DNA from 2 places in the Micromonospora sp. RL09-050-HVF-A genome. Region 2 is predicted to be linked to the other one. Evidence: predicted binding sites of a transcription regulator. Region 2 holds the regulator's gene; the other holds the start of a gene.
The links. The regulator HspR, encoded in region 2, represses chaperone genes until heat shock. The targets are predictions, from matches to a motif close to TTGAGTNNNNNNNACTCAA.
Positions count from the first base shown of each region.

Region 1: a site for HspR is predicted at 4,332-4,350, ahead of lon (endopeptidase La). Genes of this name have one in related genera too.

Region 1 is NZ_JAGKQP010000002.1:1,170,185-1,184,623, forward strand. Features, by position in the region: gene J7462_RS05465 (DEAD/DEAH box helicase) at 1-1,413, shown strand, start outside; gene J7462_RS05470 (DoxX family protein) at 1,471-1,842, opposite strand; gene lon (endopeptidase La) at 1,972-4,308, opposite strand; gene J7462_RS05480 (Lsr2 family protein) at 4,552-4,899, shown strand; gene J7462_RS05485 (hypothetical protein) at 5,265-6,581, opposite strand; gene J7462_RS05490 (hypothetical protein) at 6,888-8,012, opposite strand; gene J7462_RS05495 (DICT sensory domain-containing protein) at 8,016-9,125, shown strand; gene J7462_RS05500 (helical backbone metal receptor) at 9,143-9,859, shown strand; gene J7462_RS05505 (CBS domain-containing protein) at 9,892-10,581, opposite strand; gene J7462_RS05510 (DoxX family membrane protein) at 10,805-11,368, shown strand; gene J7462_RS05515 (FKBP-type peptidyl-prolyl cis-trans isomerase) at 11,541-11,924, shown strand; gene J7462_RS05520 (STAS domain-containing protein) at 12,158-12,526, opposite strand; gene J7462_RS05525 (Ig-like domain-containing protein) at 12,705-13,979, opposite strand; gene J7462_RS05530 (right-handed parallel beta-helix repeat-containing protein) at 14,158-14,439, opposite strand, start outside.
Region 2 is NZ_JAGKQP010000002.1:4,630,285-4,644,723, reverse strand. Features, by position in the region: gene J7462_RS20460 (polyamine aminopropyltransferase) at 1-837, opposite strand, end outside; gene J7462_RS20455 (hypothetical protein) at 834-1,586, opposite strand; gene J7462_RS20450 (DUF350 domain-containing protein) at 1,586-2,008, opposite strand; gene J7462_RS20445 (DUF4247 domain-containing protein) at 2,049-2,474, opposite strand; gene J7462_RS33695 (DUF2617 family protein) at 2,648-3,355, opposite strand; gene J7462_RS20430 (DUF4178 domain-containing protein) at 3,358-3,984, opposite strand; gene J7462_RS20425 (hypothetical protein) at 4,081-4,485, opposite strand; gene clpB (ATP-dependent chaperone ClpB) at 4,815-7,406, opposite strand; gene J7462_RS20415 (hypothetical protein) at 7,598-7,849, opposite strand; gene J7462_RS20410 (winged helix-turn-helix domain-containing protein) at 8,318-8,548, shown strand; gene J7462_RS20405 (cation:proton antiporter regulatory subunit) at 8,681-9,181, shown strand; gene J7462_RS20400 (cation:proton antiporter) at 9,187-10,392, shown strand; gene J7462_RS20395 (hypothetical protein) at 10,566-10,997, shown strand; gene J7462_RS20390 (hypothetical protein) at 11,073-11,282, opposite strand; gene J7462_RS20385 (heat shock protein transcriptional repressor HspR) at 11,409-11,852, opposite strand; gene dnaJ (molecular chaperone DnaJ) at 11,882-13,066, opposite strand; gene grpE (nucleotide exchange factor GrpE) at 13,149-13,892, opposite strand; gene dnaK (molecular chaperone DnaK) at 13,941-14,439, opposite strand, start outside.

The DNA.
Region 1 (14,439 bases), 3.5 Mb from region 2:
GCCGTGCAGGTCTCCGAGGCGTTCCACCGGTACGGCAAGGACCTCGGGGCCCGGGTGCTGCCGATCTACGGCGGCCAGCCGATCGGCCGTCAACTGCGCGCCCTGGACCTGGGCGTGGACGTGGTGGTGGCGACCCCCGGCCGGGCGCTGGACCACATCGCCCGGGGCACCCTGCGGTTGGGCGCGCTGGCCACGGTGGTGCTGGACGAGGCCGACGAGATGCTCGACATGGGCTTCGCCGAGGACATCGAGGCGATCCTGGAGCACGCGCCCGCGCAGCGCCAGACGGTGCTCTTCTCGGCCACCATGCCGGCCCGGATCGACGGCCTGGCCCGCAAGCACCTGACCGACCCGGAGCGGATCCAGATCGGGCGGGAGCAGCCGGTCGCCGGGGAGGCGCCCCGGGTCCGGCAGAGCGCGTACATCGTCACCCGGGCGCACAAGCCCGCGGTGCTGGGCCGGGTGCTGGACGTGGAGTCGCCGACGGCGGCGATCGTGTTCTGCCGCAGCCGGGAGGAGGTGGACCGGCTCACCGAGACGATGAACGGGCGCGGCTACCGGGCCGAGGCGCTGCACGGCGGGATGAGCCAGGAGCAGCGGGACCGGGTGATGGGGCGGCTGCGCGCCGGCACCGCCGACCTGCTGGTGGCCACCGACGTGGCGGCCCGTGGGCTGGACGTCGAGCAGCTCACCCACGTGGTCAACTACGACGTGCCGTCGGCCCCGGAGTCGTACGTGCACCGGATCGGCCGGGTGGGCCGGGCCGGTCGGGAGGGGGTGGCGATCACCCTCGCCGAGCCCCGGGAACACCGGATGCTCAAGACCATCGAGCGGGTCACCGGCCAGCGGATCACCATCGACAAGATCCCGACGGTGGCCGACCTGCGGACCCGCCGGCTGGCGTTGACCCAGGCGGCGCTGCGGGAGAGCCTGCTGGAGGACGACCTGGACCCGTTCCGGGTGATCGTCGAGTCACTGTCCGACGAGTTCGACCTGATGGAGGTGGCGCTGGCAGCCGTCAAGCTGGCCCACGAGGCGGCCCTGCCCGGCTCCGACGACGACGAGGAGATCCCGCAGGTGGCGGTCCGTCCGCCCCGGGAGTCCCGGCCCGGGTTCGACAGCCGGGGCGGGGACCGGCGCGGTGGCGGCCGGCCCCGCACGGGCGGCACCGCGCAGGTCTTCATCGGCCTGGGCCGCCGCGCCGGGGTCCGCCCGCAGGACCTGGTCGGTGCGATCACCGGCGAGACTCGGGTGAGTGGCCGCGACATCGGCTCGATCGAGATCGCCGACCGGTTCTCCCTGGTGGAGGTGCCGCAGGGCGTCGCCGACGAGGTGATCGCGGGGCTGCGCAACAGCACCATCAAGGGCCGTAAGGCGACCGTACGGCGCGACCGTGGCGGCGAGGGGCACTGACCCGACACGCGACACCGGCCCGCACCCCAGGACGGGGGCGCGGGCCGGTCGCGTTCGTCAGAGCGGGTACGGCCCGAAGCGGCCCCAGGCGACGATCGCCGCCAGGATCAGCAGCACCACGGTCATCGCGGTGCCGGGGTGCTCCTTGGCGCGGGCGTGCACCACGATCGCGCCGATCATCACGATCACCAGCCCGACGGCGGCCAGCGGGGTGAGCACGGTGGCGATGCCGGTGAGGCCGGGCAGGACCAGTCCCAGCGCGGCCAGCACCTCGACCGCGCCGAGCGCCTTGACCTGGGTGGGCGGGACGTTCTCCACCCAGCCCATCCGGTCGCGCAACTTCTCCTTGGGCTGGGTCAGCTTGGTCAGCCCCGCGCCGGCGAAGAGCGCGGCGAGCAGGATCTGCAGGATCCACAGGAACAGGTTCATCGGCGGTCGCCTCCGGGGGGTGCCACCGTGGTGGCGGATGCGGTAACGGGGATGGTCAGGCTACGGCCCTGACGGCCCCCGACGCCCGGTGGGACGCCGAGGGCCGTGGAAGCGGTCGGGCGAGGCCGGTCAGGCGGCCCCGACCGGCCGGCCGCCGAGCGTCTCCGCGTCGATCTCGGCCGGGCGCAACGCCAGGGCGAGCACGTCGGCCACGTCGGCCAGGGTGTGCACGGTCAACGCCTCGCGTACCTCGGTGGGCAGGTCGTCGAGGTCCGGCTCGTTGCGGGCCGGGATGATCACCTCGGTCAGGCCGGCCCGGTGCGCGGCGAGCAGCTTCTGCTTCACCCCGCCGATGGGCAGCACCCGCCCGGACAGCGTCACCTCGCCGGTCATCCCGAACTCGGGCCGTACCGGCCGGCCGGTCACCAGGGACGCCAGCGCGGTGACCATGGTGATGCCGGCGCTCGGGCCGTCCTTGGGCACCGCGCCCGCCGGCACGTGCAGGTGGATCCGGCGTCCGGCCAGGACGTTCGGGTCGAGGCCGTAGCGCCGCCCGTTGGCGCGCAGGTAGGACAGCGCGATGTGGGCGGACTCCTTCATCACGTCGCCGAGTTGCCCGGTGAGGGTCAACCCGGGCTCACCGTCCATGCTGGTGGCCTCGATGAAGAGCACGTCACCGCCGGCGCCGGTGACGGCCAGGCCGGTGGCCACGCCGGGTACCGCCGTGCGCTCCGCCGACTCCGGGGTGAACTTCGGCCGGCCCAGGTAGCCGGCCAGGGTGTCGGTGTCCACCCGGACCGGGGTCGGGTCGGTCGTCAGGGTCACGGCGACCTTGCGCAGGATCTTCGCCAGGGCCCGTTCGAGCTGCCGGACGCCGGCCTCCCGGGTGTACTCGCCGGCGATCAGCGCCAGCACCTCGTCGGTGACGGTCACCTCGTCGGCGGTCAGGCCGGCCCGCTGGAGCTGCCGGGGCAGCAGGTGGTCGCGGGCGATGGCGACCTTCTCGTCCTCGGTGTAGCCGTCCAGGGTGACCAGTTCCATCCGGTCCAGCAGCGGGCCGGGGATGGCCTCCACCACGTTGGCGGTGGCCAGGAAGAGCACGTCGGACAGGTCGAGGTCGACTTCGAGGTAGTGGTCGCGGAAGGTGTGGTTCTGGGCCGGGTCGAGCACCTCCAGCAGGGCGGCGGCCGGGTCACCGGCGTACCCGGCGGCGAGCTTGTCGACCTCGTCGAGGAGCACCACCGGGTTCATCGAGCCGGCCTCGCGCAGCGCGCGGACGATCCGGCCGGGCAGCGCACCGACGTAGGTGCGCCGGTGCCCACGGATCTCGGCCTCGTCGCGGACGCCGCCGAGGGAGACCCGGACGAAGTTGCGGCCCAGCGCGCGGGCCACCGACTCGCCGAGGCTGGTCTTGCCGACTCCGGGCGGGCCGGCGAGGGCGAGCACCGCGCCGGAGCCGCGCCCGCCTACCACGCCGAGGTTGCGCTCGGCACGGCGGTTGCGCACCGCCAGGTATTCCAGGATGCGGTCCTTGACGTCGGCCAGGCCGGCGTGGTCGGCGTCGAGCACCGCCCGCGCCGTCGCCAGGTCGGTGTTGTCCTCGGTACGGGTGCTCCACGGCATCTCCAGCACCGTGTCCAGCCAGGTGCGGATCCACCCCGCCTCGGGTGAGGCGTCGCTGGCCCGTTCCAACTTGCCGACCTCACGCATCGCCGCCTCACGGACCTTGTCCGGCAGGTCGGCGGTCTCCACCCGGGAGCGGTAGTCAGCGGAGCCGTCCGGCTCGTCCTCGCCCAGTTCCTTGCGGATCGCGGCGAGCTGCTGGCGGAGCAGGAACTCCCGCTGGGACTTCTCCAGCCCCTCCCGGACGTCACTGGTGATCTGTTCGGTGACCTCCTGTTCGGCCAGGTGGTCCTTCACCCAGCCGACGAGCAGCTCCAGCCGGGCGGTGACGTCCTGAGCGGCGAGCAGTTCGGTCTTCTGCGCCAGGCTGAGCCACGGCGCGTAGCCGGCCGCGTCGGCCAGCTCGGACAGGTCGGTCATCCGTTCCATCGCGTCGATGACCTGCCAGGCGCCCCGCTGCTGGAGGACCGAGGTCATCAGGGCGCGGTACTCGCGGGCCAGGTCGCGGGCGCGGCCGGCGGGGGCGGGTTCGTCGAGTCGGGTGGCCTCCACCCAGAGGGCGGCGCCGGGTCCGGGGACGCCGGAGCCGATCCGGGCACGGGCCAGGCCACGCACCACGGCGGCGGGTTCGCCGTCGGGGAGGCGGCCCACCTTCTCGATGGTGGCGATCGTGCCGACGGGGCCGTACTCGCCGTCGATGCGGGGTACGGCGAGCAGGGTGTTGTCGCCGCCGGCCCGGGCGGCGTCGACGGCGGCCTGGGTGGTCGGGTCGAGGGTCACCGGGATGACCATGCCGGGGAGCAGGACGACGTCGGTCAGGGGAAGTACCGCGAGGGTTGCCATCGGACACCTGCCATCACTTGAGGTTGAGCGTGTCTCACTCAAGTCACAAACCGTGCCCCGTGTTCCGGGATGTGACCCAGGACACATCCCGCCCGCACCTCCACCCTCGGCCAGCATTGGCCAGACCCGGATTTCCCAGGATTGACCCGACCCGTCAAATGAAAGAGAGGCGTATTGTTGCGGATTTGCCGTCAGATACGTCAAACTCTTAGCACACCCCGCTCAACACAGGGAGTAATGGCGATGGCAAGGAAAGTAATCACCGTTCTGACCGACGACCTCGACGGCGGAAAGGCCGATCGGACCGTCGAGTTCAGCCTGGACGGGGCGGCGTACACCATCGATCTCTCCGACGAGAACGCGGGGGTGCTGCGCAAGACGCTCGACGCGTACATCACCGCTGGCCGCCGAATGGGGCGGGGCGCGGTCGAGACCGGTCGGCCGGCTCGCCGCCCCGCTCGCGCCGGAGTCTCGGGAATGGACCGCGAGCAGAACCGCGCCATCCGGGAATGGGCGACCAAGAACGGCCACGAGATTTCCGAGCGTGGCCGCATCCCGGTCTCGGTCGTGGAGGCGTGGAAGAGCCGCTGAGGGCGGTCAGGTCACGAACGGACGCGCCGGGGTCACGCTGAGATAACAGCGGCGACCCCGGCGCTTTTCGCCGTGTCCACAATTTCCACCCGCTGCGCCGTCACCGAAAACCCTTGCCGGCCCGCCCGGCCCTGGCCGCCCGGAACGCCCCGCACCGCGGGCCGCCCGGAACACACCGCACCGCGGGCCGTGGAATGCGTCGCTTCGCTGGCCGCCCGGAACGCGGGGCCTCCGGAACAGGATCGCCACCCGCCGGCCGCACCGGGCCTCAGCGTCGGCCTCCGGAGAAGTGGACCCACCCGAAAGGCCACGGGCCGCCCCGGGGAGTTCCCCGGGGCGGCCCGTGGCCTTTGTCGTCTGTCCGGTCAGTTGACCCGGATGCGCACCACGTCGAAGGCGGGGGTCTGGTTGGCCCGCTCCATCATCGGAACCCGGTGCGAACCGTCACCGGCCCAGACCGCGCACTGCGCCGTACCCGACTGCGGCAGGCCCGGGATCTGGATGGTCACGTCGTCGGACTGGTTGCCGCCCTTGCCGTCCTCGGTGGCCACGAAGAACGCCGGGACGTCCTGCGGGTTCGACGGGGCCTGGTTGGTGTTCTGCAGCATCCGGCAGGCGGTGTGGAAGTGACCACGGGTGAGGCCCTGACCGTTGAGCACCGAGCTCTCCAGGTAGTAGCCACCCTGCCCGGCCGCCAGGAACCGGTCACGGACCAGGTTGCGGGTGGAGACCTTCAGGCTGAAGGCCTGGTTGCGCTGCACCTGGTTGGGGAACTGCGTGATCAGCAGCGACGGGTTGTTGGCCGCCGCGCCGACCTCGCCGAACGCGGTGCTGACGCAGCGGTTGCCGTTCTGGAAGCCGTCGTGCGGCTGCAACCGGCTGTTGGCGCAGTCCTTGGCGAGCACGCCCAGGGCGTTGCCGTTGTTGCCGTTCTGGCCGCCGTTGTTGTTGCCGCCGTTCTGGCCGCCGTTGTTGCCGTTGTTGCCGCCGTTGTTGTTCTGGCCGCCGTTGTTGCCGTTCTGGCCGCCGTTGTTGTTGCCACCGTTCTGGCCGCCGTTGTTGGCGGCGGCGGCGACCTGGCAGCCGGCGAGCTGCTCCAGGCCCTGCGGGCGCTGGGCGAACCGGCCGATCGCGGTGGCGATCCGGTTGAGGGCGGACCGCCGCTTGTCGGCCAGCGGGCCGAGGATCGCGTTGTCGATGAACGCCTTGCCGTTGCGCCCCTCGGCCGCCAGCCGCTTGTTGGCGTCGTCGATCTGGGTCTTCAGTAGGGCGAGTTCCTTGTCCACCTCGGCCTTGGCCTGGGCCGGGATCTGCGGCAACCGGGGGGTGACCTCCGGGCAGGCCACCGTCGAGGCCAGCGTGGTCACCGGCGCGTTGCCGGCCTTGACGGCCTGGCACTCGGCGACGGACATCTGGCCGTCACCCCAGTGGTTGCGGACCCACCGGCCGTTCTGCCAGGTCTGGGTGGTGCTGCCCCGCCCGCTCGGCGAGGTGGCGCCGGGGCTCGGTGCGACACAGGCCGACGAGACGTTGCGGGCCTGCTGCCTCGGCTTGTCCCCGGCCGATGAGATCTGGGTGACGGCGGCGATGCCGCCGAAGACGACGAGCGCACCGACCGCCGCCAGCAGCCGCTTGCTCCGCGCGTTACCGGACGACCGGCGTGCCCCTGTGGACCTGCGCATCGAATTGCTCTCCTTCTCGATCCGGTACCTGACTCGTGTCCCCGACGAGGAGACGACCTTCGGGTCGGTCTCCCCCACCGGGGTCACTGCGACGTTCCGGTCGCACGTCGATGGCCGACGATGCCTTTCCGCACCGTCCGCCGCGTCGGGTGGCGCGGCTGGGAAGATCCTGTCCATTCCCGCTTAGGTACGGGCCGGCCCGGACGAAGGTTCAAAGCGGATCGAGGAATCCGGGACCATTTTTCGGCCGGGCCGGATTGTCACCACACGTCGCCGGAAAATGACGGCGGGTCGTTCCCGGAGGGGTCAGTCCCCGCAGAGGTGACCGAAGGCGAACGGCGTGGCCAACTCGTCGCGCCGGTCCCGCAGCACGCAGATCTGCCGGCGCAGCTCGTCCCGGTCGAGCAGGGCCGATTCGTCGGTCACAGCCACCGCCGGCCGGTCACCCACCGGCAACCGGTCGCCCACCGCCACCGCCGCGAGGTCCTCGGCCAGTCGGGCGGGGTCCACCCCGCAGTGCCACCGCGCCTCGGACACGGTGACCCGCTCCACCAGGCAGCGGCCGGGCCGCACCTCGACCCAGCTCCACCCCTCGGCCGTCCCGTCGCGCCACCGCACGTGCAGCCCGCGCACGATCGGATCACTGAGCCGCCGCGACACGTACGCCTCGACGGCCGCCGCCCGGGACAGCGCGCCGAGGTCGTTCACCGCTCCGGTGCGCCCGTCGGGCAACCGGCCGACGATGTCCCGGTAACCGACCGGGTTGTCGTCCGGGTCGTCGCCACCGGCACCGGCGGCGTAGGCGCGGGCGTCGATGACGTACGTGATGATCCGTCGGCCGTGGTCGGCGGCCCGCAGCGTCGGCGAGCCGATCCGCAGCACCGGCAGGCCCACGGCGGCGCAGACCGCCGAGACCATCCGCTCGGTCCGCTGCCCCGCCGAGCCGGCCGGCGCGGTCGGGCCGACGGTCAGGGCGAACAGTGGCACGCCGGTGTCGGCCGCGCAGACGACGTGGTCGAACTCCGCGCGCAACGCCGAACTCCACTGGTGCCCGGTGACCCCGGCCGGCCGCCGCGATACCAGGTCGCCGAGCCGACGGGCGGGGTACACCGCCTGGCCAGCCCGGACGAACAGCGGCGCGGCCCCGGCCGGAACCGGCCGCAGCCGGGCCCCGTCGTCGGTGGCGGTACGCGTCATCGTCGGGTCGGTCCGTCCGTGGCAGGAGAGGTGACCGGCCGAGTCTAGGACGTCGACCCCCGTGCCCGCCTCGTCGGTGCGGCCGGTGGACCCGTCGCCGAGCGGTCGATCCGGGCGGTGGGCCGGCACTGGGCCGTCGAAGCGGACGATGAGCCCGGCATCCGGGCCGTCGATGCGGGCGGCGGGTCCCGCACCAGGCGGTTGGTGTGCCCCGACCGGGATCTCTACGCTCACGGGGTGCTGCACGACGGACCGGCCCCGGAACTGTTGACCAAGCGGAGTCTCGTCACGGTCTCCCACGCCATCGAGCGGTCGGCGCTGGCCACCGCCGAGGACGGCCCGCTGGTGGTGATCGCCCTGTTCCAGCGGATGCCGTACTTCCAGCGGGAACGGGCCCGCTACACACGCATCGCCGCGGGTGCGGCGGTCACCGTGGTCGGACTGGTCGGGCAGACACCGCCGGAGCTGCCCGACGGGGCGTACCCGGTGGCGCTGGAGGAGACCGAGGAGCTGGCCCGGGAGTGGAGCGTGGTGGCCCTGACCCCCCGCTTCGGGGCCAGCCTGGTGGCCCGGGACCGGCGGGAGGTGGTGGCCGCCGACACGCTGGAGGAGGGCCGGCTCTTCGCCGGCCGCTGGGGGTTCCGCCGGGACGAGGCGCTGCACGAGGTGATCCGACTGCGGGCGCACCTCGGCGACCGGCTCCCCCCGGCCGCGCTGACCGCTATCGATCAGGTGCTGCGCCGGGTCAGGGACCTGCCGGCGACCCCCGGTGAGAGCCGGGCGGAGGCGGCGTTGCGGCTGATGGCCGAGCGCGTCGACCGGGCCCCCCGTGGCGGGCCGGGACGTTCCGCCGAACCGGTCGCGGGACCACCGGGCCTGGTGGACGAGCCGACCCTGCGCCGCTGGACCGGAATGGACGGGGTGACCGCCGCCGGCACCCTGCCGGTGGCCCTGATCGGGGTCCGGATCGGTGACCCGGCCCGCGCCGCCGAACGCTTCGGACGCCGCAGCACAGCCCGCGAGGCGCAGGCCGTGATCGCCGCGCTGACCGCCCCACTGCGCCCGCTCGACCGGGCGATCCGCCTCGCCCCCGACGAGTACCTGCTGGTCCTGCCCGCGTTGAGCCGGGAGGAGGCGCTGGCGGTGGCCGGTCAGGTGCACACCTCGGTCGCCGGGCTGGCCCGGTCGTACCCGTTCGTGTCCTTCGCGGTGCACACGGCGGTCACCGTGACCGACCGGCGGCCGATGCCGGTGGCCGAGGTCCGGCACGCCGTCGAGTGGGCGGCCCGGGAGGGCGTACCGATGGCTACGGTGTCCCGGGAGACCGTCGCGAGCTCCGCCCACTGAGCACGGTAGGGGACACGATGCGGGTCGTCTCGCTGGTGCCGTCGCTGACCGAGGCGGTGGCGGTGACAGTGCCGGAACTGCTGGTAGGGGCGACCGACTGGTGTGTGCACCCGTCGGGTCTGGACGTGGCCCGGGTCGGCGGCAGCAAGTACCCCGACCTGGATCGGGTCCGGGCGCTGCGGCCGGACCTGGTGCTGCTCAACGTGGAGGAGAACCGGCGGGCCGACGCCGACGCGCTCAGCGCGGCCGGGGTGCCGGTGCTGGTCACCTACCCGCGTACCGTGCCGCAGGCCCTGGACGAGTTGGCCGGGGTGCTCGCCGCGCTGGGGGTGACCGGGGAGCCGGGCTGGCTGACCGACGCCCGCCGGGCCTGGGCCGCACCCGCCGTCGGGGCCGGGGCACGCCGGGCCGTGGTGCCGGTGTGGCGACGGCCGTGGGTGGTGCTCGGCGGGGACACCTTCGCCGGGGACGTACTGCGCCGGCTCGGCGTGGTCAACCTCTACGACGACGACCCCGAGCGCTATCCGCGCCCCGACCTCGACGCGCTGCGGGCCCGCCGGCCCGACCTGGTGGTCCTGCCCGACGAGCCCTACGCGTTCACCGCCGACGACGGGCCGGACGCCTTCCCCGGCATCGACTGCGCGCTGGTGTCCGGCCGGCACCTCACCTGGTACGGCCCGTCGCTGGCCGAGGCGCCCGCCCTGCTCACCGCCCAACTCGCCACCCCGGTCTGACCATCCGTCCCGGGTGGGTGCTCGGGTGGCGGTCAGGCCACCGGGGTGATCCCCCGCTCCACCAGGCCGGCGTCGTCGACGTCGTACCCGATGGTGCTGGTGACCTGGACCACGCCGCTGACCTGGCCGGCGAGTTTCTCCGCCAGCTCGGCGTCGGTCCGCCGGTCCAGCCGGCCGTCCAACCGCACCGCGCCGTCGCGGACCTGTACGGTGACCAGCCCGTCCCGCACGGCCAGCACCCGCCGCAGCACCTCCTGCACCACGTCCTCGCGGATCTCGGCGTCGGTGCGCAGGTGCACCCGCAGCAGGTCGCCGCGGGTGACGATGCCGACCAGCCGGCCCAGGTCGTCGAGGACCGGTAGCCGCTTGACCGCCTCCCGGTCCATCAGCCGGGCCGCCGCCGGCAGCGACGCCCCGGGGTGGGTGGTGACGGCCGGCGCGGTCATCAGCTCCTTCGCCAGCAGCGCCTCGGCCTTCTCCCGGGACACCCGACGACGTCGCCCGGCGAAGACCCGCCGTTCCTCCTGCACCCCGGAGTGCTCCACCTTGTGCAGCAGGTCCGCCTCGGACACCACCCCCAGCACCCGCCGGAAGCCGTCCACCACCGGCACCGCGCTGATGCCGCGCCGGATCAGCACGTCGACGATCGCCCGGTAGGGGGTCTCCTCCCCCACCGTGGCGACCTCCCGGGTCATCACGTCGTCCACCTGCCATGTCCTCATCACGACCTCCTCGGGCTCTCCCGGCCGACGTTAGGGCCGGCCCGACCGGTCGGGGCAGAGGCGGACGGACCGGTACCGCGGAGGCCGAAGGTCCCGTCGGGAGGCCCGTGGCAGGGGACTTAGGTCCCGCCCCGGCACGTACCGGTCGGCCCTGCCGGGACGGCCGCGAACGGCGTGGAATGTAACTGCCACCGGGAAGTGCGGTGCCAGGCAGAGAAGGGACGTGGGAACCATGACCGCGACGATCGAGCGGAACACCACCGCAGGGACCGCACCGGTGGCCGGAACCGAGACCACCCGGCAGCGCGCCGCCCGCTACGTCTGGGCCGGGACCCGGATCGCCCTCGGCTGGATCTTCCTCTGGGCCTTCCTGGACAAGCTGTTCGGCCTCGGCCACGAGACCGCGACGAAGAACGCCTGGATCAACGGCGGCAGCCCGACCAAGGGTTTCCTGGCCTTCGGTGCGAAGGGTCCGTTCCAGGGGCTCTACCAGGACATCGCCGGTGCGGCCTGGGCCGACTGGCTGTTCATGATCGGCCTGGCCGGCATCGGGGTGGCCCTGCTGCTGGGCATCGGGATGCGGGTCGCCGCGATCGCCGGTGGCCTGCTCATGGTGCTGATGTGGACCGCCGTCCTGCCCCCCGAGAACAACCCCTTCATGGACGACCACCTGATCTACGCCGCGGTGCTGGCCGGTCTCGCCCTGGTCGGCGCGGGGAACACCCTCGGCTTCGGCCGGGTCTGGGCCACCCTCCCGCTGGTACGCCGGTTCGGCTGGCTCCGGTAACCGACCGCGAGCACCCGACCGGCCGGCAGGGGCGCCACCTCGACGGTGGCGCCCTGCCGCGCGTCCACCCCCGCCCGTGGGGTCCGGCGTCGGGCCCTACGGGAATAGGTCCGTCACGATCGGGCAGGATCGACACCGACCGGACGATCGTGCGACGACGAGGAGATCAGCAATGAACACGCCCCAGGCAGGTAAGCCGGAGATCGGCCCGATCGAGGGCGCACCCCCGGCCGACCTCGTCATCGAGGACATCACCGTCGGCGACGGCCCCGAGGCCCAGCCGGGCCAGCTGGCCAACGTGCACTACGTCGGGGTGTCCCACTCCACCGGGCGCGAGTTCGACGCCTCCTGGAACCGGGGTGAGGCGTTCGAGTTCCCGCTCGGCGGCGGCCAGGTCATCGCCGGCTGGGACCAGGGCGTGGTGGGCATGAAGGTCGGCGGTCGTCGCCGGCTCACCATCCCGCCGCACCTGGGCTACGGCAGCCGGGGCGCGGGCGGGGTCATCAAGCCGAACGAGACCCTGGTCTTCGTCGTCGACCTGCTCGGCGTCCGCTGACCACCGGCGGGGTCGCCGGCACCGGCCGGCGGCCCCGCCGGCACACCTACCGAGATCCTGTGCCGTGCCCGGGGGTCCTGTGCCGTGCCCGGGGGTCCGGTGCCGGACTGCCCGCCCCGGGGCCGGCGGCGTCGGCCGTCGAGGTGCCGGGCGGCCCGAGTCCACGTCACACCCGGCTCGACGAGCCGGCCGGACACGATACGACGCGGGCAGGCGGGCGGGCGCGTGGCCGGTCAGGCGCAGGCGGCCAGGGGGCGGTGCGTGACCCCGACCGGGGCGTCGCCGTGCCGGACCGCGATGATCCGGTGCAGGCCGGTGGCGCGCAGCACCCGGGCGACCACCGGATCGGGGTCGACCACGACCAGCTCGCCGCCCCGGGCCCGGACCCGCAGGTGCGCGGCGACCAACGCCCGCACCCCGGCGGCGGAGAGCACCCGGACACCGGAGAGGTCGAGCCGCAGCAGCGGACGGACCGGTGCGGCCCAGAGGGCGACCCGGAACTCGCCGACGGTGGCGATGTCGATCTCGCCCACCACGCGCACCTCGACCACGTCGTCGGCCACCCGGAGCCGCACGTGGAACCGGTCCTCTCCCTGCGTCATGCCCCGAATCTAGCCCCCACCTCCGACGTTTCCGCCCTGCCAGAGGCGGGTTTCCGGGTAGTCCCAGGGTCGCCCCGGAGCTGACCCTGACTCCTCCTCAGGGTGGACCCACGCGGTACGCCGTGGTCGGCCCGTCGCGACGGGCCGACCACGGCGTACCACACCTGCCCGGGCCTGGTCAGCCGCCGCTGGCCGACGGCGCGGGAGCCGGCGACGAGCCACCGGCGACCACCCCCGGATGCGGCGGGCTGGTGGCGGGCGCCGGCTTCAACCCCGGCGGTACGGGCAGCGCGCTGCCCCTGGCGAACTCGGCCCAGCCCGTGTTCCAGGCCGTCCAGCCGTTGCCCGGCCGCAGCGGCACCTCGGTGCCCTTCACGGTGACCAGGTCGCCGACCTGGGTGACGCCCATCAGCCAGTCGGCGGCGGTGGACGACACGTTGGCGCAGCCGTGCGAGACGTTGGTGTAGCCCTGGTCCCCCTCCGACCACGGCGCGGCGTGGATGAACTCGCCGCCCCAGGTGAGGCGCTGGGCGTCCTCGACGTCGACCACATAGCCGCCGTCGGGCTCACCCCGGGTGTCGAAGCGGGTCTGCTGGTGCTTCTCCATGATCACCATCTTGCCGCTGGAACTCGGGGTGCTCGGCTTGCCGAGACTGACCGGGATCCTGCGGACCAGCTTGCCGTCCTGGAAGACCGACATCTGCTTGGTGGCGTTGTCGATGTCCAGGGCGACCTGCCGGCCGATCTTCGAGGTGGACCGCCGGTCGGCGTCACCGACGTACTCCTTGCCGATCGGCAGCCCCTCCAGCGCGGACCGGACACTGATCGTCGTCCCGCTGCGCCAGAAGTCGGGCGCGCGGTAGTAGACCTGGCTGCCGTCCTCCAGCCACGACCAGGTGCCCGGCTGCGGCGGATCGGTCTTCACGAACAACCGTCGCTGCACGGCCGCTCTGGCCGCTGTGGGAACTGCCGGTTCGAACGCCACCGTCACCGGCATCGCGGTGCCGTACGTCTGGTTGCCGGCGAAGTAGAGCACGCTGGTCAACGCCGACCGGGTGGTGTTCGCCACCGTGGTGAACGTGGTGCGCCCGACGGTCGTGCGGCCCGCGTCACCGGTCGCGGTCACCTCCGCGGTGTAGGTCCGGCCACCACTCAACGGGGCCGCCGGCACCCAGCTCGACCCGTCCTCCCGCGGCTCCCCGGCGACGGACCTCCCCTTGTCGTCGGTGAGCTTCACACTGGTCACCCGCCCGTTGTTCACGGTGGTGCCGACCTCCGCGCTGACCGGTACGTCCTTCGCCCGATCGGCCGGCGTCACCGACACCGTGGGGGCCGCCGGCCCACCGGGCGCCGCCCCGGCCGCCGGCTTCCGCTCGGCGGTACACCCGCCGAGGACCAGCGGTGTGGCTGCGATGGTCACCGCCAGAAGCGTCAATCGCCGCCTCACGTCCATATTCCCGTCCCCCCGTTCCCCGTCCCCTTGGCCACATTCTGTACGGCGTTTCTCGGGCCGGGTCACGCTTTCGGGGAACCGGGCGGGCAACGGCCGGCCTTATCGACCCCATCGATGCCGGACGGGCCGGACGGGCACCGGATGTCCGGGATCGACCGCGTCGGGGCGGCACGGACAGTCAGTCCCAGTCCTGGTCACCGTGGTTGCGGTTCCACCGCCCACCGACCGGCGGGGTGTCCAGTCGGATGGCTGCCACCGCGTTACCGGCCAGGTCGTTGTCCTCCACCCGGCAGGAGACACAACTGCCCCGGGAGGTGATCCAGAGCCCGTGGGTCTGGGTGCGTTCGGGATGGTTGTCCCAGATCCGGTTGCCGCGCACCGTCGCCGAGTCGAACGCGGCGTCGATCGCGATGCCGGCCCGGGTCGGCGGCGCGTCAGGCAACTCGTACGGGGTGCCCGG
Region 2 (14,439 bases):
GCCGTTGAGGAACAGCCGCAGGTCGGTGACGGAGTGGCCGACCTCGCGAACCGACCGGGTCAGCACGATCTCCTGGTAGCGGGAGCGTTCGGCGTGCACCACCGGGTCGCGGTAGAGCTGCTGACGGCTGGTCACCTCGAAGTCGGCGGCGGTGACCCAGGCGTACCCCAGGCAGAGGGCGACCACCACGGAGCCGGCGCCCAGCACGAGCCGGGCCCGGCGGCTCAGCTCGGCGCGGAACACCGTGCAGACCAGGGCCAGGCCGGCCACCGCGTTCACCGCGCCGACCACCAACGCGCCCTTGAGCTGGCCGAAGACCGGGATCAGCAGGAACGGGAAGGCGAGCCCGCCGAGCAGCGCGCCGACGTAGTCGGCGGCGAACAGGTCGGCGACCGCGCTGCCGGCGGCCTGCTCCCGGATGCGTTGCAGCATCACCATCAGCAGCGGGATCTCCGCGCCGATCAGCAGACCCAGCACGAACGCGGTGCCGACCAGCGCCGGGCCGTACAGGTCGAGCCAGGCGAACGCGGCGTAGAGGCCGAGCACCGACAGGCCGCCGAGCAGGGCCAGGGTCAGCTCGATCACCGCGAACGCGGCGGCGGCCCGGGGCTGCAACGGCTTGGCGACCAGCGCCCCGATCCCCATCGCGAAGACCATCACGCCGAGCACGATCGACGCCTGCCCGACCGTGTCGCCGATCAGGTAGCTGCCGAGCGCGACCAGGGCCAACTCGTACACCAGGCCGCAGGCGGCGCAGACGAAGACCGCGAGCAGCACCGACGCGCGGGCCCACCGCCAGCGCGGCCGGACCGCCGGAGTCTCGTCGACCGTGGTCACCGCGCCCCCCGGAAACGCCCGGCCGGCGTCGCCGCCCGCTGCCGGCCGCGCTGGACGAACCCGACGGTGATCAGCAGGACGGCGACCAGCAGCAGGCCGGCGGCGGCCAGCACCGTACCCCAGCGGTCCCGCCAGAAGTCGCTGCCGGTGTCCGGCAGCGGGGCCGCCACCACGCCGGGGTCGGCGGTCGGGGTGGCCGCCGGTGGTGCCGCACCCGTCTCGGCGACCAGCAGCGGCAAAGCCACGGCGGCGCGGCAGATCGCCCAGCCCGGGTCGTCCACGAAGACGTCCTCGTGCAGGCCGAACCGGGTCAGACCGGTCTGCACGGCGTAGAGGTCGGCCCGGGAGAAGTCGCCCGAGCCGGTCACGGTGATGGTCGCCGAGTCGCTGCTCTCGCTGCTCTCCGCGGTGTAGGTGATCCGGGCGCGGACCTGCACCCAGCGCGGGCAGCGGTCGTCCTCCTCCACCGCCACCCCGTCACCCAGGTTGGAGCCGACGCTCACCGGCGAGAGGAACGACTCCTCCAGCCGCCAGCCGTAGCAGATGCCCTGGCTGGCGGTCGCCTGGGCGAGCAGCGGCACGGTGTCGGCGCGCTCGTCGGCCGCCGGGGCGGGGACGTCGGTGCCGCCGGAGTCCCGGTTGAAGAGGCTACTGCCCACGCAGACCACCACGACCAGGCCGAGGACGATCCAGACGACCCAGGCACCCGCGTTCTGTTTCGGCTTCGCCGGCTGCTTCGCCGTGGTCATCAGCTGATGGCGGCGGCGATGATCGCGCCGGTGGCGAGGTGCACCATCGCCGACACCCAGACCGCCGGGTGCGGCTGCTGGTCGACCAGCAGCGTGCCCAGCTTGCCCGGGGTCAACGCGTCGAGCAGCACGAACGCCAGGGCCATGATGACCAGGCCGACGATCCCGTACGCGGCGGAACCGACCAGGCCGAGCAGGAAGTCGTCCTCACTGGCGGCGATCGCGGCCACCACGATGATGCCGACGCCGGCCAGGTTCGAGGTGAGCAGCAGCGCGGCGTTACGGTTGCGTTCGGTCCAGATAAGCTCGTGGAGCTTGCCCGGGGTGGCCACGTCCACCAGCACGTAGCCGACGGCCATCAGGACGACACCGACCACCCCGTAGGCGAGGGTGACCAGCAGGTCGGTGACCAGGTTCTGCACAGCGTGCTCCAGGGGTTCGTTCGGTCGGGATCGATACGCGTCACTTGCCGGAGCCGGGGCCGCCACCACGCACGGTGCTGCCCCGACCCCAACCCCAGTGGCTGCCCACCGTCGAGTGGTAACGCGGGTAGGCGGTGCGCATCCGCTCCAGCAGGATCAGCGAGCCGGCGGCGATCGGCAGGATCACCAGCGAGTCGTCGTCGTAGCGCAGGTAGACGCCGCTGCCGTCGACGTACTGGTCGGCCGGCTTCCAGGCACCGGTGACGTCGTCCGCCACCTGGCTCGGGGTCCGGTTCGAGGTGTACGCGACGGCGTCCCGCCCGATGTCCCGGGCCGCCGCCCGGGTGTAGCGGTCCTCGATGTAGCCCCGGGGCGAGAAGTTGCCGTAGAAGATCGCGAAGGCGGCGACCAGCGCGCCGACGACCGCGAACGCCACCCCCACCACGAACCAACGTCGGTACGTCACGGTGTCTCCTTCGTTCGCGACTGCGGGGCTCGCAGAACCGGCTCACTCCTCGCGCTCACGGTGCCTCCTTCGTTCGCGACTGCGGGGCTCGCAGAACCGGCTCACTCCTCGCGCTCACGGTGCCTCCTTCGTTCGCGACTGCGGGGCTCGCAGAACCGGCTCACTCCTCGCGCTCACGGTGCCTCCTCCGTTCGCGACTGCGGGGCTCGCAGAAGGTCCACCACCGTCTCGGTCAGGACCAGTTCGTTGGTCTGGGGGTACGCGTGCCAGGTGCGCCAGCCCACCGTGCCGTCCGGCGCGTCGGGGCGTACGGCCAGCGCGGTGACCGCGTCCGGGTCCCCCGGAAAGACCCCGACCAGGGCGTACGGGTCGTCGGCCAGGTCGGCGCGGAGCGCGGCGATCCGGGTGTGCAGCTCCCCCTCGGCGGGGCGCAGCACGGTCGCGGTGAACCGGTAGCCACCCGCCTCGTCGTGCAGGTCGCCGGGCAGGTGCGGGGGCCGACCGGGCAGGCAGGCGACCGTCTCGACCAGCCCACCCGCCGCTGCCGGACCCGTCGCGTCGGCCCACCCGGTCGAGGTGTCGGCGTCGGCGAGCCCGGTCGAAGCCGCCGGGGTGCCGAGCCCGGTCGGAGCGGCCGGGGTGCCGAGCCCGGTCGGGATGTCCGCGTCGGCGAGCCCGGTCGAAGCGGCCGGGGTGGTGAACCCGGTCGGGGTGGTGAGGACGACCTGGTGGGACGCGCCGAGCAGGCGCAGCCGCAGCCGTACGCCGCCGGGCAGGGTCACGTCACGGATGTGCAGGGCGGGGCGTTCCGGGCCACCGAGCGCCAGGCTCAGGTCGGCGGCGCAGGTGTCGACGTACGGGGTGTCCAGGCTGACCAGCACGATCAGGACCCCCCCGGGCCGGACTGCGGGTACACCATCACGTCCGCGCGGTGCAGCCGCTCGCCCCGGCCCACCTCCCAGCCGGCGTCCCCGTACGCCTCGAAGGAGAGCCGCTCGCCGCCCTGGCCCCGGTAGTCCTGGTAGCGGACGGTGCCGTACGGGTCGAGGCCGGTGCTGCCGGTGGCCGAATAGCGGGCCTGGCCGGACTCCTCCCAGGAGTAGCGGCGGCCGGCGAAGTCGAGGGTGGGTGCGCCCGGGGTGATCGTGGCGGCCGGCTCGGCCGTCCAGAGCACCAGCTCCAGGTCCGGGTCCTCCTCGACGGAGAGCCAGCGCTTGTCGCCCTCGACGGTGTCCAGCAGGTGCTCGGCCCAGCTCCAGCCGCCCTCGACCAGGTGCACCGAGCCACGAACCGCGTAGGACACCCCACGGATCTCGACGATGTCGCCGGGCTTGAGCTTGCGGGGGTCCCCGCGCAGCGCGTCGGAGTCGGTGTCGCGGAACGGGTCCTTCGCCGGTGTCGGCCGGTTCGGTTTCCGGCTCCGGCTGAAAGCCACCGCCGCCACCACGATCCCGGCGACCCCGATCAGACATCCCAACGTTGCCACGACGTACGCGACCGAACCGTTCACCCCGACCACCTCCCCAAGTGCATCGGCGGAGACGGTAACAACCCCGCGCACCCCGCGCACCTGGGGAAACTCAGCGAATCCTGAGTAAACAGTCAGCTACCGAGTGTCATCGTCGGTGTGCTGACCAGCCAGCCGGTCCGCCGCGTACCCGCCCAGCGTGGTGCTGCCCATCGTGCAGCCGGCAAAGGTGGTGAACTCGTCGTCGATGCCGCGTAGGGCCGCCCAGGCATCCCGGGCCGCCGCCGGATCGACCCCCTCCAACAGCGTCGCCGCGTACGCCCGGCCGGCCGGCGAGCCGTGCCGCAGCAGCCAGTCGACCTGCTCACGGGCCTGCCGGGGGCGCTGCGCGAACGCTTCCCCCACCCGTCGGTACGCCTCGGTCACCGGCAGCAGCGTGCCGGCGAACCCCACCCCGCCAAAGGCGACAGTGTCCGCCCCGGCGAGTTCCCGCACGGCGGCGTCCAGCTCCGGGTCGCCGCTCTTCTTCCGCATCCCGAACATGCCCCTCTCCTTTCCCCGCCCCACCCCTGACCACCCACCCCACCCCCACCCAACCCGCCCCACCCCCCACTCGACCCACCCCGCCCCCACTCAACCTCCGCCCAACCGCACTCAGCTCTCGCCAACCGCGGTGATCAAGAGGTTTACGTCACCAGAGAGCGCTCCCAGTGACGTAAACCTCTTGATCACCGGCGCAGGAAGGCCGGGGCGGGGGGTGATCAAGAGGTTTACGTCGAGGGAAAGCGCTCTCGTGACGTAAACCTCTTGATCACCAGGGCGGGGGCGGGGCGGGAGGGAGGGCGGGAGGGGGAGGGGCGGCGGGGGCGGGGTCAGGTGGAGGTGACGGTGAGGGCGTTCTTGTCGTCGGACAGGTCGACCCGTACCGTGTCGCCGTCCCGGATCACGCCACCCAGCAGGGCCTTGGCGAGCTGGTCGCCGATGGCCGACTGGACCAGGCGGCGCAGCGGGCGGGCACCGTAGATCGGGTCGTACCCGTGCTCGGCGAGCCAGGTCCGGGCGGCGTCGCTGACGTCCAACGCCAGCCGGCGGTCGCCGAGGCGCCGACGCAGCCGGGTGAGCTGGATGTCGACGATCGACCGCAGGTCGTCCCCGCGCAGCGCGGCGAAGACCACGATGTCGTCGAGCCGGTTGAGGAACTCCGGCTTGAAGTGCGAGCGGACCACCGCGAGCACCCCCTCCCGGCGCTGCTCCTCGGCGAGCGTCAGGTCGCTGATCACCGACGACCCCAGGTTGGAGGTGAGGATCAGGATCGCGTTGCGGAAGTCGACGGTACGACCCTGACCGTCGGTGAGCCGACCGTCGTCGAGCACCTGGAGCAGGATGTCGAAGACGTCCGGGTGGGCCTTCTCCACCTCGTCCAGCAGGATCACCGAGTAGGGGCGGCGGCGCACCGCCTCGGTGAGCTGCCCGCCCTCCTCGTAGCCGACGTAGCCGGGCGGGGCACCGACCAGGCGGGCGACGGAGTGCTTCTCGCCGTACTCGCTCATGTCGATGCGGACCATGGCCCGCTCGTCGTCGAAGAGGAACTCGGCGAGCGCCTTGGCCAGCTCGGTCTTGCCGACGCCGGTGGGGCCGAGGAACAGGAAGCTGCCGGTGGGGCGGTCCGGGTCGGCGACGCCGGCCCGCGCCCGGCGTACCGCGTCGGAGACGGCACCGACGGCCTCGGCCTGGCCGACGACCCGGCCGCCCAGCGACTCCTCCATCCGCAGCAGCTTGGCGGTCTCGCCCTCCAGCAGCCGGCCGGCCGGGATGCCCGTCCAGGAGGCGACGACGGAGGCGATGTCGTCCGCGCCGACCTCCTCCTTGAGCATCGCGCCGTCGGCCTGGAGCCGGGCGAGTTCCTCCTCGGCCCGCGCCAGGTCGGCCTTGAGCGCCGGGATGCGGCCGTAGCGCAGCTCGGCGGCGCGTTCCAGCTCGCCGTCGCGTTCGGCCCGTTCGGCCTCGCCGCCGAGGCGTTCCAGCTCCTCCTTGGCGGTGGAGAGCTTGGTGATGTGGCTCTTCTCGGTCTGCCAGCGCTCGGACAGGGCGGTGAGCTGCTCGCGCTTGTCGGCCAGCTCCTTACGCAGCCGCTCCAGCCGCTCGGCGGAGGCGGCGTCGGGCTCCTTGGCCAGCGCCATCTCCTCGATCTCCAGCCGGCGGACCGCCCGTTCGATCTCGTCCACCTCGACCGGCCGGGAGTCGATCTCCATGCGGAGCCGGGACGCGGACTCGTCGACCAGGTCGATCGCCTTGTCGGGCAGGAACCGGTCGGTGATGTACCGGTCGGACAGCGACGCGGCGGCGACCAGGGCGGCGTCGGTGATCCGGACGCCGTGGTGCACCTCGTAGCGTTCCTTGAGGCCGCGCAGGATGCCGATGGTGTCCTCGATGGTGGGCTCGCCGACCAGCACCGGCTGGAACCGACGCTCCAGCGCCGGGTCCTTCTCGATGTGCTCGCGGTACTCGTCGAGGGTGGTCGCGCCGACCATCCGCAGCTCGCCGCGCGCCAGCATCGGCTTGAGCATGTTGCCGGCGTCCATCGAGCCCTCGCCCTTGCCCGCGCCGACCACGGTGTGCAGCTCGTCGAGGAAGGTGATGACTTGCCCGTTGGAGTTCTTGATCTCCTCCAGGACGGACTTGAGCCGTTCCTCGAACTGCCCCCGGTACTGCGCCCCGGCGACCATCGCGCCGAGGTCGAGCGAGACCAGCTTCTTGTCGCGCAGCGACTCGGGCACGTCGCCGGCCACGATCCGCTGGGCCAGGCCCTCGACGATCGCGGTCTTACCGACGCCGGGCTCGCCGATCAGCACCGGGTTGTTCTTGGTACGCCGGGAGAGCACCTGGATCACCCGGCGGATCTCCGAATCCCGGCCGATCACCGGGTCGATCTTGCCGTCGCGGGCGCTCGCGGTGAGGTCGACGCCGTACTTGGTCAGCGCCTGGTAGGTCTGCTCCGGGTCGGCGGTGGTGACCCGCCGGTCCCCGCCCCGCACCGTCGGGAACGCGGCGACCAGGTTCTCCTCGGTGGCCCCGGCCGACTTCAGCGCGTTGGACACCGCGCCACCCACCCGGGCCAGACCGGCCAGCAGGTGCTCGGTGGAGGTGTACTCGTCGCCGAGCGGCCGGGCGATCTGCTCGGCGGCCCCGATGGCGTTGACGAACTCGCGGGCGAGGGTGGGCTCGGCGATGCTGGACCCACGGGCTGCGGGCAGCGCGTCGACCGCGCGCTGGGCGACCCGGCGCAGCTCGGCGGGGTCGGCACCCGCGGCGCGCAGCAGGCCGGCAGCGGTGGAACCGTCGGTGTCGAGCAGTGCCGACAGCAGGTGCCAGGGTTCCACGGTGGCGTGACCACGCTGGTTGGCCAGCGCGACGGCACCGGTGATGGTTTCGCGGCTCTTGGTGGTGAGTCGTTCCGTGTTCATGGGCTCCCCCGGGATCGGCGTGTCCACTAGTAAGAGACACCACCAGAGTTGAGCCTATTCCGCTCAACTCTCGCTATGTGACTCGCGTCACAAACTCTCGTTCGAGGTCGGCCGACGAACTCCGGCCCACCTCAGTTGACCCACCGCACCCTGCCGCACTCCACCCCGCCTCGCCCACCTCCGCTCAGGAGTCAGCGGGGCAGGCGGGCGGCGCAGGGGGTCTCGTGGTCGGCCCGGAGCACGCACCGCCGACCACTGTCCAGCCGGTTGTCGCAGAAGACCCGGTGGCGTGCCCCCTGATCATCCTCGGCGGAGACGGTGGTCTCGCCGGGGTCGACGTGGGCGAGGAAGGCCAGCGAGCGGGCCGCCGTCCGGGCGAGCATCTTGGCCCGCGCCAGGTCCGCAGCGACCACCGGCAGGTGTACGACATACCGCCCGGTCATGCCTCCCCACCCGCCCGACCCGGCTCACGCCACCCCGGGCGGGCCGAAGCAGTATCGGCCCAATGGCGGTATAGCGATGGCTCGGACACCGCAATATCGCCCCACCTGAGTTGACCAAGGTCGAGCTTCGACGGTGGGTGCGGCGACTCGTACCCCATGGCGCTCCTTCGCTGGACGGCTCGGTGTCGCGGTGCTGGAAGGGCAGCCCGGCCGCGCTGCCGGTTCGGCCGGGCTGCCCGCCCTGCCGTCGCAGCCCACCTCAGCGGTACGACGACAGGGCCGGTGACATGGTCGGGACGGGCCACGGGGGATGCCCGCCCCGACCGTCTGAGCGCCCCGAGTGCCATCCGGGGGCGTTCACCTCGAACCTACAATCGGTACCGGTTGCAGGTCAACGACCCACCCACAATTGCTTGAGGTTGGAGGTGCGAGCGTGATCAGATAGGCGTGCCATCCGGGGAGTGAAGCATGCCCAAGCAGCAGTACCAGGTGCTCGCAGACGAGCTGAAGAACAAGATCGATTCAGGAGAGTGGCCGCCCGGCACCAAGCTGCCGAGCAGGTCGCAGCTGTGCAGGGAATACGGCGTGTCGGACACCGTGGTCGGCAAGGCCATGATGATCCTGCGTGCCACCGGGCTCACCGAAACCCTCGAAGGGGTCGGCGTCTTCGTCGCCGCACCCGCCGAGGGCTCGTCCTGAGCCAGCCACCCGGCCCCACAGGGTTACCGACCGGCGAGCCGGCGAGCACAGCCGGTGCCTGCCGGAAAGCGCCCGCCAGCAGCACAGACGTCCAACGGGCCCAGCTTGGGCGCAGGGTATAGCCTCGCGTCCGTGCGAGTACGTGTCGAACAGACCGCCTTACCCGGAATCGGCGTACGTCATGATCTGATGACGGAGTCCGGTCGCCGGCTTGGTGTGGTCTCCCACCGCAATGGCCGCCGCGACCTGGTCCTCTACGACCCGGACGATCCCGACTCCTGCCAGCATGACATCCCGCTGACCGACGACGAGGCCGAGGCGTTGGCCGACATCCTCGGCGCGTCGCTGATGCTGGGTCAGCTCTCCGGCCTGCGCGAGCAGGCGGCCGGGCTGCTCACCGAGCAGATCGCCATCCCGGCCGGGTCGAAGTACGTCAACAAGCGGCTCGGTGACACCAAGGCACGTACCCGCACCAGCGCCTCCATCGTGGCGGTGCTCCGGCAGGGCGAGGTCAACGTCTCGCCCGATCCCACCTTCCGCTTCGCGGCCGGTGACGTGGTGGTCGTGGTCGGGACCCGGCAGGGTCTCGACGGGGTGACAGCCATCCTCGCCGACAGTGACCCGGACGGCTGAGGCGTATGCACGAAACCACCACACTGCTCATCGAGGTCGGCGCGCTCCTGCTTCTGCTCGGGCTGCTCGGCCGGCTCAGCCGCCGGTTCGGCGTCTCCCCCATCCCCCTCTACCTGCTCGCCGGGCTCGCCTTCGGGCACGGTGGCCTGCTCCCGCTGGCCGCGAGCGAGGAGTTCTTCGCCGTCGGCGCCGAGATCGGCGTCATCCTGCTGCTGGTCATGCTCGGCCTGGAATACAGCGCCAACGAGCTGGTCGGCAACCTGCGCTCGGCGGCCCCGGCCGGCCTGATCGACGCGGCGCTCAACGCCCTGCCCGGTTTCGGCTTCGCGTTGCTGCTCGGCTGGGGCTGGGTGGCCGCCGTGGTGCTCGGCGGCATCACCTGGATCTCGTCGTCCGGGGTGATCGCCAAGGTGCTCGGCGACCTCGGCCGGGTCGGTAACCGGGAAACCCCGGTCATCCTCTCCGTGCTGGTCATCGAGGACCTGGCGATGGCGCTCTACCTGCCGCTGGTGACCGCGCTGCTGGCCGGCGTGGGCCTGGTCAAGGGTGGGATCGCGCTGGGTGTCGCGGTGTTCACCGTGGTGATCGTGCTGGTCGTCGCCATCCGCTTCGGCCACCTGATCTCCGCCGCCCTGTCGGCGAAGGACCCGGAGGCGTTGCTGCTCGGGGTGCTCGGCCTGACCCTGCTGGTCGCCGGCATCGCCGCCCGGCTCCAGGTCTCCGCCGCCGTCGGGGCGTTCCTGGTCGGCATCGCCCTGTCCGGGCCGGTGGCGCACCACGCCACCGAACTGCTCTCCCCGCTGCGGGACCTCTTCGCCGCGGTCTTCTTCGTCTTCTTCGGCCTGGTCACCGACCCCCGGGACATGCCGCCGGTGCTGCTGCCCGCGATCGTGCTGGCCGTGGTCACCATGGGGACCAAGCTGCTCACCGGCTACCTGGCGGCCCGCCGGGCCGGCATCGCCGAACCGGGCCGTTGGCGGGCCGGCTTCGCGTTGATGCCGCGCGGCGAGTTCTCCATCGTCATCGCCGGTCTGGCCGTCGCCGCCGGCACCGTCGAACCCAAACTGGCGGCGCTCGCCACGGCGTACGTGCTGATCACCGTGATCACCGGTCCGATGCTCGCCCGCCTGCCCGACATGCGCTGGTTCAAGCAGAGGCTGCGTCGACGGATCGCCGCCCGACAGCCCCAGCCGGTACCCGCCACGGACTGAGAACCGCCTGGCCAGGCCCCTCACACAGGTGGCCTGGCCAGGGCCTCCGTTGCCGAATTGCTCCCGGCGGGGTCTTCCGCCGGCCGGGCAGCGGCGGCTAGCGTTGCGCCCCAGCAGGACAGGGTCCCGCGGGCGCACGGAGGCACCCCGTGGATGTGAGCGGAAGGTTGCCGGTGAGCGTGCAGGATCCGCCGTTCCACGGCTTCGCCAACCCCGTCGACCCGTCGTCGGGGGAGCTACGGGCCTGGGCGTACCAGCCGGACTCGGTGCCGCTGACCTCGCTGCCACAAGACTGGGACCTGCTGGTCTCCGGCGACCACCTGGTGCTCACCCTGTTCGAGTTGGCGTTGGACCCGGCCTGCCCCGCGCGCCGCTTCGCCCTGCACTGCCTCTACATCTACGCGGCCGACGGCATCCGAACGAACTTCCGCGCCCACCCCAAGCGTCGCTTCCGCAAACTGGTGGAGCAGGCCGAACGCGACGGCGACGAGTTGATGCGCAACTGGGCGTACAACAGTCGGGCGCTGCTGGCCCGGCAGGAACTCTTCACCTACCACGACTGGTGCGAGGGCGGCCTGGTCCGGGACAACCGCCGGCTCGGCTGACCGGCGGCGCACCCGCAGCCGGACGGCGAACGGGCCGGGACCCCCGTGGGTCCCGGCCCGCACGTCGACGGATCGTCAGCGTGCCGATCCGCCCTGGTTGCGGCGTTTCTCCCCGGTCCGCTCCCGGTCCGCCCCGGGGTCGGCCCCTTCGGCGAACCTGCCGTTCTTCACCGTGTCGGAGAACTTGCCCTCGGTGACCCGGTCGAACTTCTCCCGGACGTTCTCGGCCACCTTGTTGAGCCGCTCCTCCGCCTGCCGGGCCACTTTCTTCGCCGATTCCGCCACGGTTCCCCCCGCCGTCGGAGTCCGAATTGACCTGGTTGGACCTGACAACAGGCTAGCCGGAACGACCACCCACCGCCGGAAAACCCCGACCGCAGACCACCGCCGACCCGGCGGGCCGGGCCAGGGTCAGCGGTCGGGGGTGCGGCGGGGACGCCAGACCACCAGCGCCGTGGAGGTGCGACTGGTCGGCACCAGGTCACCCCGGGAGAAACCGCTGGCCAGCGTCTCCAGCTCGGCGATCCGGCGGTAGGCGGCGTCCAGCTCCGCCTCCAGTCGGGCCACCCGCTGCTGGGCCTGCTCCACCAGGCGTTCCAGCCCGATGATCCGTTTCACCCCGGCCAGGTTGACACCCTCGTCCTGGCTGAGCCGCTGGACCTCACGCAGCAGGACCACGTCCCGCACGCTGTAGCGTCGCCCGCCACCGGCCGCCCGACCGGCCTGCACCAGGCCGAGCCGGTCGTACTGACGCAACGTCTGCGGGTGCATCCCCGCCATCCGTGCCGCGACCGAGATCATCAGCACCTTGGCCTCGTAGGCGGCGTCACCCGAACCGACGAACCCGTCCGACATCTCCACTCACCTCCGCACCCGTCAACCGGTCAACCGACCCGACGCACCCGCGCGTCGAGATGTTCCCGGGCCGCCGGCGGCGTCGCGTCGGCGAACGACTCCAGCGCCGCCCGGGCTTCGTCCGACACCGTCGCCGGCACCACCACGTCCAACGTGACCAGCAGGTCACCGGCCTGACCGTCGCGACGCACCACACCCTTGCCCCGGGCCCGCAGCACCCGACCGGACGGGGTCCCCGGCGGCACGCGCAGGGTCACCGCGCCGTCCAGCGTGGGCACCCGCAGGTCGGTGCCGAGCACCGCCTCGGCGAAGGTGATCGGCACGGCCAGCGTCAGGTCGTCACCGGTACGCCCGAACAGGTCGTCCGGGCGGACCTTCACCTGGACGAACAGGTCGCCCGCCGGCCCACCCCGCTGACCCGGCTCGCCCCGCCCGGCCAACCTGATCCGCTGCCCGTCGGCCACCCCGGCGGGAAAGCGGACGTTCAACGTGCGGGTCTTGGTGACCCCGCCGGTGCCGTGGCACTCGGGGCACTTCTCCTCGACGACCGTGCCGACGCCCTGGCAGTTGCGGCACGGCTCGGAGAAGCTGAACGACCCCTGGTCCCGGGTGGTCACCCCGGCGCCGTGGCAGACCGGGCAGGCGGTCGGCTGGGTGCCGGGCTTCGCGCCGTTGCCGTGGCAGGTGTCGCAGACCCCGGGCGCGCGCAGCGTCAACGGCAGGGTGACACCACGCACCGCGTCCCCGAAGTCGAGGGCCACCTCGGTCTCCACGTCCCGGCCCCGGGCCGGGCCACGTGCCCGCGTCGGACCGGCACCACCGGCACCACCGCCGGAGAAGATCGAGCTGAACAGGTCGGTGAAGCCGCCACCACCGAACCGGGTGTCCCCGCCACCGCCGCCGAACAGGTCGGAGACGTCGAACGGGGCACCGCCGGGCTGACCCGTGCCGGGCGCGCCCCGACGGAACGCGCCCGAGCCGAACAGCGAGCGCATCTCGTCGTACTCGCGGCGCTTGGTGTCGTCGCCGAGCACCGCGTACGCCTCGGAGACGCCCTTGAACCGCTCCTCGGCTTTCGGGTCACCGGGGTTGTGGTCCGGGTGCGATTCCCGGGCCAGTTTCCGGTACGACTTCTTGATCTCGTCTGAGGAGGCGGACTTCTCCACGCCCAACGTGGCGTAGAAGTCCTTCTCGATCCAGTCCTTGGAACTCACCGGTCCACCCCCTTCCGTGAGATGTGGCCCGGTCGCCCCGCCCACCGGGTGAGGGTGGGCGGGGCGACCGGATGGCCGTGCACTATTGCGGGTCGGCGACCGCGACCATGGCCGGCCGCAGCAGCCGCTCACCGAGCAGGTAGCCCCGGCGCATCACCTGGACACAGGTGGGCTCGTCCACGTCCGGCGAGGTCTGGTGCGCGACCGCCTCGTGCCGGGTCGGGTCGAACGGATCGCCCTTCTCGCCGAAGGGGGTCAGGCCGAACTTGCCCAGCGCCGTGGTGAGCTGCTCGGCCACCGTGCCGAACGGCCCCACCAGGTCGCCGTGCTCCCGGGCCCGGTCCAGGTCGTCCAGGATGGGCAGCAGCGCGGCGAGCACCGAGCCGGTCGCCTGCTCCTGGACCACGCCCCGGTCCCGGTCCACCCGCTTGCGGTAGTTGGCGTACTCCGCCGACACCCGTTGCAGGTCCCGGGTCCGTTCGTCCAGCTCGGCCCGGAGGGCTTCCAGCTCGGCGCCGAGCGGCGAGCCGGTCGGGCTGTCGTCGACCGGCTGCGCGGGGGCGTCCACCACCGGCGGACCGGTCGGTGCCGGCCCGTCGAGCGCGGTCGCCTCGGCCTCGATCTCGTCGACCATCACCTCGGCCTCCTCGACCAGCCCCTCGGCCGGGGCGTCCGCCCCGGCGTCGGCGGCGGCGGGCGGCTCCTCGGTCCTGCCCAGCTTGCGGTTGTTCCGGATGACGACCCGCGGCCCGTCGTCGGCGGGCTCGGAGCCACCCGGCGTCGACCCGGAGGCGCCCGGGTCGGCGACTCGTGGCTTCTCCGTCATACGACTACCTCGATCCCTGTGCGGTGAGTTCGTGTCCGGCGCGGACCGTCACTTCTTGTCCTCGTCCACGATCTCCGCGTCGACCACGTCGTCCGGGCCGCCCGCCTTCGGGGCCCCGGCGGCACCGGCACCCGCGCCGGCACCGGCGCCCGCGCCCGGACCTGCCGCGCCCGGCTGCTCCCCCTGCTCGGCCTGCTGCGCGTAGAGCAGCGAACCGGCCTGCTGGGAGACCTGGGCGAGCCGCTCGTGGGCCGCCTTGATCTTCTCGATGTCCTGACCGCCGAGCGCGCCGCGCAGCTCGCCGAGGGCCTCGTTGAGCTGCTCCCGGTTCTCCGTCGGCAGCTTGTCGCCGCTCTCGGCGAGGAACTTCTCGGTCTGCCACTGGAGCGCCTCGGCCACGTTGCGGGCCTCCGCCTCCTCGCGGCGACGCTTGTCGTCGTCGGCGTGCTCTTCGGCGTCGCGGCGCATCCGCTCGATGTCGTCCTTCGGCAGCGAGGAGCCGCCGGTGATCGTCATCTTCTGTTCCTTGCCGGTGCCCAGGTCCTTG